2 linked regions of the Sagittula sp. P11 genome follow. The protein of the gene in region 1 binds, or shares a complex with, the protein of each later gene. Links are inferred from orthologs where the notes say so. Each region holds a gene or a part of one and is shown on either strand. Other genes may lie near its edges.

Region 1 (3,158 bases):
TTCATTCAGGCCTGCTACTCGCCGGTCATCGGTGACGACGGCAAGGTTCGTGCGGTCATCAAGGTCGCCTCGGACATCACCGATCGCCAGCTTGCGATCACTGACATCAAGAAATCGCTGGAGGCGCTGTCGACCGGGGACCTGACACGCCAGGTCGCGCCCTGCAACGCGCCGGACCTCAATGCGCTCGGCGAAACCTACAACGCCTGCATGACCCAGCTGGCGGAGCTGATCAAGAACGTCAAGAACGTCTCGACCGACGTGAGCCGCACCGCTGACGAGATGATGGAAACGACGGACGACCTCTCCCGCCGGACCGAAACGCAGGCGGCCACGCTGGAACAGACTGCCGCCGCCGTGGACCAGCTGACCTCCACCGCGCGCTCTGCCGCGTCAAACGCGAACGAGGTGCGCAACGTCGCCAACCAGACCCGCACCGCAGCCGAGGGCGGGCGCACCCTCGTGGCCAACCTGACTGCCGCCATGGACAAGATCGAGGGATCGTCCAGCCAGATCAGCCAGATCATCGCCGTGATCGAGGGCATCGCCTTCCAGACCAACCTGCTGGCCCTGAACGCCGGGGTAGAAGCCGCGCGCGCCGGCGATTCCGGTCGCGGCTTCGCTGTCGTGGCGTCCGAAGTCCGGGGGCTTGCGCAGCGCAGCTCCGAATCCGCGAACGAGATCAAGGCGCTGATCCAGTCCAGCTCGGAACACGTCGGGGAGGGCTCCGACCTCGTGAACCGCGCCACGACAGAGTTCGAGACGATCTTCCAGGGCGTGAACGGCATCTCCGAACGCGTGAAGGAAATTGCGCACGGCATGGAAGAGCAAAGCCAGACACTGGCGGAAATCAATGCCTCCGTTTCGCAGCTCGACCAGGTGACGCAGCAGAACGCCGCGATGGTCCAGGAGTCCCGCGATTCCGGCACCCGCCTGCAGGGCGGCGCCCGCGACCTGCTGACCGAAATCGACTTCTTCACCGTGGGCGAGGCCCGGAGTTCCGGCAGCTTCCAGCCGTACCAGGCCGCCGTCTGACAACGCCGCCCGCCCGCAGATCCGCCAAAAAGAAAAAGCCGCCCTCAAGAGGGCGGCCTTCAAGTTTCTCACTGTCCCCGACCGGCGGTTTGTGACCCGCCAGCCGCGCCGGGTCACTCTTCCTCGAGTGCCTCGACTGCTTTCTCAAGCTCGTCCTTGGAGATTTCCTTCTCCGTGACCTGCGCCTGGTCGGCGATGTGATCGATGACCTTGTCCTCGAAGATCGGCGCGCGCAGCTGCTGCTGCATCTGTGCGTTCTGGCGGACGAAGTCGAAGAAGGCACGCTCCTGACCCGGGTACTGGCGGGCCTGGTTCATGATCGCCTGCGTCATCTCGGCATCGGTCACCTCGACCTCTGCCTTCTGACCCAGCTCTGCCAGCAGCAGACCGAGGCGCACGCGGCGCTCGGCCAGCTTCATGTGCTCTTCGGTCGGCTCGATGGTGTCGTGGTTGTGGTCGTGCACGTCCGGGTTTTCTTCGTGCCACAGCTGGTGCGCGATCTGCTTGGCCTCTGCATCCAGCAGGGTCGGCGGCAGGTCGAAGGACACCATGCCGTCAAGCTGGTCCAGCAGGCCGCGCTTCATCACCTGGCGCGCCGCACCGGCGTACTCAGCCTCCAGGCGCTCGCGGATCTGGTTCTTCAGGCTCTCGAGGTCCTCGGAGCCGAACTTCTTGGCCAGCTCGTCGTCGATCTCGGCGGCCTTGGCAGCCTTCACTTCCTTGATCTTGCACTCGAAGGTCGCGTCCTTGCCGGCGAGGTTCTCCGCGCCGTACTCTTCCGGGAACTTCACCTCGACGGTCTTCTCGTCACCGGCGGACACGCCCACCAGCTGCTCTTCGAAGCCCGGGATGAAGGAGCCGGAGCCAAGCACCAGCGGGTAATCCTCTGCCGCGCCGCCCTCGAAGGCTTCGCCGTCGACCTTGCCGAGGAAGTCGAAGACCACCTGGTCGCCGTCCTCTGCCGCACCTTCCTTGGTCTCGAAGTCCTTGGCGGTGGCGGCGAGGTTGTTGAGCGCGTCGTTCACCGACTCCTCGTCGGCCTTCACCACCAGCTTCTCGACGGTGATGGTGGACAGGTCGATCTCGGGGACTTCCGGCAGCGCCTCGTAGGACATCTCGACGCGCACGTCGTCGCCTTCCTTCCACTGCTCGCCGTCCATCATCTTGACTTCCGGCTGCAGCGCCGGGCGGTCGCCGGACGTCTCGAAGTGCTCGTTCATGGCACCGTCGATGACTTCCTGCATGGTTTCGCCCAGCACGCGCGGGCCGAACTGCTTCTTCAGCAGCGCAAGAGGCACCTTGCCCTTGCGGAAGCCCTTCATCTCGATGTCCGGCTGCGCCTCTTTCAGCTTGGCAGTAACCTTCTCGTCCAGCTCGGCCGCCGTCACGGTGATGGCATAGCCGCGCTTGAGGCCTTCGTTCAGCGTCTCGGTGACCTGCATCGTCTCTTCCCTCGAATGAAGACGCGCCCCACGATGGGGGCGCAATTGAATTTGGCACCTTCTATTGACCTGCGCACAACAGTGCAAGCGGGTTTGGCCGCCGCAGCGTGCCCCTGGCAGGCCTCCGGGCCTCCCCTTGCCGCTTCCGGTCCTCGAAGCCGGTACAGCCCGACCAGCGGGCCTCCATCCGATCTGCCGGCAACCCGTCTTCGGCAGCGATTCGTGGCCCCGGGTGACCGCAACGGAACCGAGGGCCGGCAATGCCCGCAGCCGCCCCCCGGACCCCGGCGGGCGGCCTCGCCCGGCCTCCCGACGCGAACCGGCCCGGGCGCGCTCACTCCGGCTGCGTGTGCCCCAGGTCGTCGTCGCCACGTCCCGAAAGGAACACACCCAGCCCGTGCAGGCTGTCGACCCGTTCGGACATCGCGCGTACGATGATCAGCACCGGCACCGCCACGAACATGCCCACCACCGACCAGGCCCAGCCCCAGAAGGCCACCGCCACGAACACCGCCACCGGGTTCAGGTTCAGGCTGCGTCCCACGGCATAGGGCGTCACGAGCTGCCCCTCGATGCTGGTGAGCACGAAGTATGTGGCCGCGGCCAGCCCCGCCGCACCCACGGTGTCGAACGACACGATGCCGATTGCAAAGGTCAGCGCCACTCCGGCCAGCGCCCCGA
Region 2 (3,089 bases), 1.4 Mb from region 1 along the record:
CAGCGGGGGCATCGGTGGCTTGGGAGACGGGAATGGATCGGGATGCGCTGGCGGCGTTCTATCGCGGCTACATCGCCTGCCTGAACGCGCGGGACTGGGACCGGCTGGGCGATTTCGTGGCCGGGAAGGTGCGCTACGGTGACGAGGCGATCGGGCTGGCGGGGTATCGCGCGATGCTGGAGGGCGATGTGGCGGCCATTCCGGACCTGCGGTTCCGGATCGCGCTTCTGGCGGTCGATCCGCCGTGGATCGCCGTGCGGCTCGACTTCGACTGCACGCCCGCGGGCGCGCTCTTTGGTCTGGACGTCGACGGGCGGCGGGTGGCGTTTTCCGAGAACGTGTTCTATCGCGTGGAGGGCGGCCGCATCGCGGAGGTGCTGTCGGTCATCGACAAGGCGGCGGTCGCCGCGCAGCTCTGACAGGCGCTTGTGAGCCGCTTGCCGAGGGGCCGGGGGCGGCGGTGTTGACAAGGGGGGCGACTCTGCGTATACGCGCCTCCAATCCGTTGCGCCCGGACGTTGTCTGGGCGCTTCCGTTTGATACCGAACCACCGTCTCATGACAGAGACTGCGATCAAGTTCGGGGCGATGCAAGCCCGGGACCTCTGGAACGCCCCCGCGTAGGCCCTCCGGTAAGGGGTCGGATGCGGACCAAAAGTCGTTTGTGTGCAAGGGCCCTGGCCCGGCGCACCCGCGGCGCACCGAACCGGCCCATCCCATGGGCGCCCCGCGGGCGTCCGGACGGAGCGGGCCAGACCTGAACCCGCCGGGCCCGATCCCCGGCACCAAGTGAGAAGCACGGGGATAACGTCTACATGCCCACGATTCAGCAGCTGATCCGCAAGCCGCGGCAGCCCAAAGTCAAGCGCTCCAAGTCCCAGCACCTGGAGCAGTGCCCCCAGAAGCGCGGCGTCTGCACGCGCGTCTACACCACCACCCCGAAGAAGCCGAACTCCGCGATGCGGAAAGTTGCGAAGGTCCGCCTGACCAACGGCTACGAGGTCATCTCCTACATCCCCGGTGAAAGCCACAACCTTCAGGAGCACTCCGTTGTCCTGATCCGTGGCGGCCGTGTGAAAGACCTTCCGGGTGTGCGTTACCACATCCTGCGCGGTGTTCTGGATACCCAGGGCGTCAAGGACCGGAAGCAGCGCCGTTCGAAGTACGGCGCGAAGCGTCCGAAGTAACTCAGAGAAGAAGAGGATACTGATATGTCCCGTCGTCACGCCGCAGAAAAACGCGAAGTCCTGCCCGACGCCAAGTACGGCGACCGCGTTCTGACCAAATTCATGAACAACCTGATGTACGACGGCAAGAAGTCCGTCGCCGAAAGCATCGTCTACGGCGCGCTCGACCGCGTCGAGAACAAGGTGAAGCGCGCGCCGCTGGAAATCTTCCACGAGGCGCTCGACAACATCAAGCCGTCCGTCGAAGTGCGTTCGCGCCGCGTCGGTGGTGCCACTTACCAGGTGCCGGTCGAAGTGCGTCCGGAGCGCCGCGAGGCGCTGGCCATCCGCTGGCTGATCACCGCGTCCCGCAACCGCAACGAAAACACCATGGAAGAGCGTCTGGCCGGTGAGCTGATCGACGCCGTCCAGTCCCGTGGTGCCGCGGTGAAGAAGCGCGAGGACACGCACAAGATGGCAGACGCCAACAAGGCGTTCTCGCACTACCGCTGGTAAGACAGATGCCGGAGCACCCGCGCCCCTTCTGCCCCGATCCCGCCGGAGAGAACTCCGGACACGGATCGGGAGTCGGGGCGGGAAACGGGTGCTCCTCACATCCGCACACCGGAGTGGCCGGGCCCGGGGACGGGCTTTGGCCGCTCTTTGCCGTTCGCGGCAACGCGACGCTTGAACTTATCGGAGGCGAGGGTTAAGCGCCCGCGCAGAGATTACCCCCAGAGGACCCATACCCATGGCACGCGATTATCCCCTCGAACGGTACCGCAACTTCGGTATCATGGCGCACATCGACGCCGGAAAGACCACATGCTCGGAGCGGATCCTGTTCTACACGGGCAAATCCCACAACATCGGCGAGGTGCACGACGGTGCGGCCACGATGGACTGGATGGAGCAGGAACAGGAGCGTGGCATCACCATCACCTCCGCTGCGACCACGACCTTCTGGCAGTGGCAGGAAGATCCGACCCCCGAGGGCACGGATGACACCAAGTACCGCATGAACATCATCGACACCCCCGGGCACGTCGACTTCACCATCGAAGTCGAGCGTTCGCTGGCGGTTCTCGACGGTGCCGTCTGCGTTCTGGATGCCAACGCCGGCGTCGAACCGCAGACCGAAACCGTGTGGCGCCAAGCCGACCGTTACAAGGTTCCGCGCATCGTCTTCGTCAACAAGATGGACAAGATCGGTGCCGACTTCTTCAACTGTGTCCGCATGGTCGAGGACCGCACCGGTGCGCGCGCCGTTCCGATCGCGCTGCCGATCGGCGCCGAGTCCGAGCTGGAAGGTCTCGTCGACCTCGTGACCATGGAAGAGTGGGTGTGGAAGGGTGAAGACCTTGGCGCCTCCTGGGTCCGTGGCCCGATCCGCGACGAGCTGAAGGAGCTCGCCGAGGAATGGCGCGGCAAGATGATCGAAGCGGCCGTCGAGGAAGACGACGACGCGATGGAAGCCTACCTGGAAGGCGAAGAGCCCGACGTCCCGACCCTGCGCAAACTGCTGCGCAAGGGCACGCTGGCGCTGCACTTCGTTCCGGTCCTGGGCGGTTCCGCGTTCAAGAACAAGGGTGTGCAGCCGCTGCTGAACGCCGTTGTCGACTACCTGCCGTCCCCGCTGGACGTCGTCGACTACATGGGCTTCAAGCCGGGCGACGAGACGGAAACCCGTGACATCCCGCGCCGTGCGGACGACTCCATGCCGTTCGCCGGCCTGGCATTCAAGATCATGAACGACCCGTTCGTGGGCTCGCTGACCTTCACCCGCGTCTACTCCGGCGTGATGAAGAAGGGCGACTCGATCCTGAACTCCACCAAGGGCAAGAAAGAGCGCATCGGTCGTATGATGATGATGCACTCCAACAACCGCGAAGAGATCGAGGAAGCCTTTGCAGGCGACATCATC

Evidence for each region.
Region 2: the proteins of tig (region 1) and rpsG are in contact, whole or in part, in a crystal structure (PDB 3GTY), measured with the Thermotoga maritima proteins. The link is inferred for Sagittula sp. P11 from one-to-one orthologs. Residues at the interface, in WP_004081061.1 of Thermotoga maritima: Glu122, Val124, Val129, Leu130, Tyr133, Glu188, Gly259, Ile262, Tyr263, Glu266, Ser270, Glu273, Gln274, Glu277, Arg308, Gln311, Ile312, Ser315, Tyr316, Glu325, Arg329, Arg336, Leu363, Phe366, Trp367, Arg373, Leu377, Arg381, Leu384, Glu387; in WP_004081843.1 of Thermotoga maritima: Lys34, Lys52, Lys55, Glu59, Arg62, Gln63, Glu66, Asn67, Lys69, Val71, Arg95, Ala109, Lys110, Lys111, Gly112, Arg113, Pro114, Glu117, Glu121, Ile124, Ala125, Tyr127, Asn128, Asn129, Thr130, Gly131, Lys135, Asp139, Arg142, Met143.

What each region holds. Positions count from the first base shown.
Region 1 is NZ_CP021913.1:272,486-275,643, forward strand. What follows is about bases 314-3,158. They hold tig (trigger factor), read right to left. Parts: upstream 2,478-3,158; coding sequence 1,149-2,477; downstream 314-1,148. Other genes in these bases: CDO87_RS01365 (methyl-accepting chemotaxis protein), read left to right, coding at 314-1,035; CDO87_RS01375 (AI-2E family transporter), read right to left, coding at 2,812-3,158. In the rest of the region: more of CDO87_RS01365, read left to right, coding at 1-313. UniProt on the Bacillus subtilis protein: Involved in protein export. Acts as a chaperone by maintaining the newly synthesized protein in an open conformation. Functions as a peptidyl-prolyl cis-trans isomerase.
Region 2 is NZ_CP021913.1:1,640,492-1,643,580, reverse strand. What follows is about bases 170-2,945. They hold rpsG (30S ribosomal protein S7), read left to right. Parts: upstream 170-1,210; coding sequence 1,211-1,681; downstream 1,682-2,945. Other genes in these bases: fusA (elongation factor G), read left to right, coding at 1,917-2,945; rpsL (30S ribosomal protein S12), read left to right, coding at 815-1,186; CDO87_RS08065 (ester cyclase), read left to right, coding at 170-419. Also shown: more of CDO87_RS08065, read left to right, coding at 33-169; more of fusA, read left to right, coding at 2,946-3,089.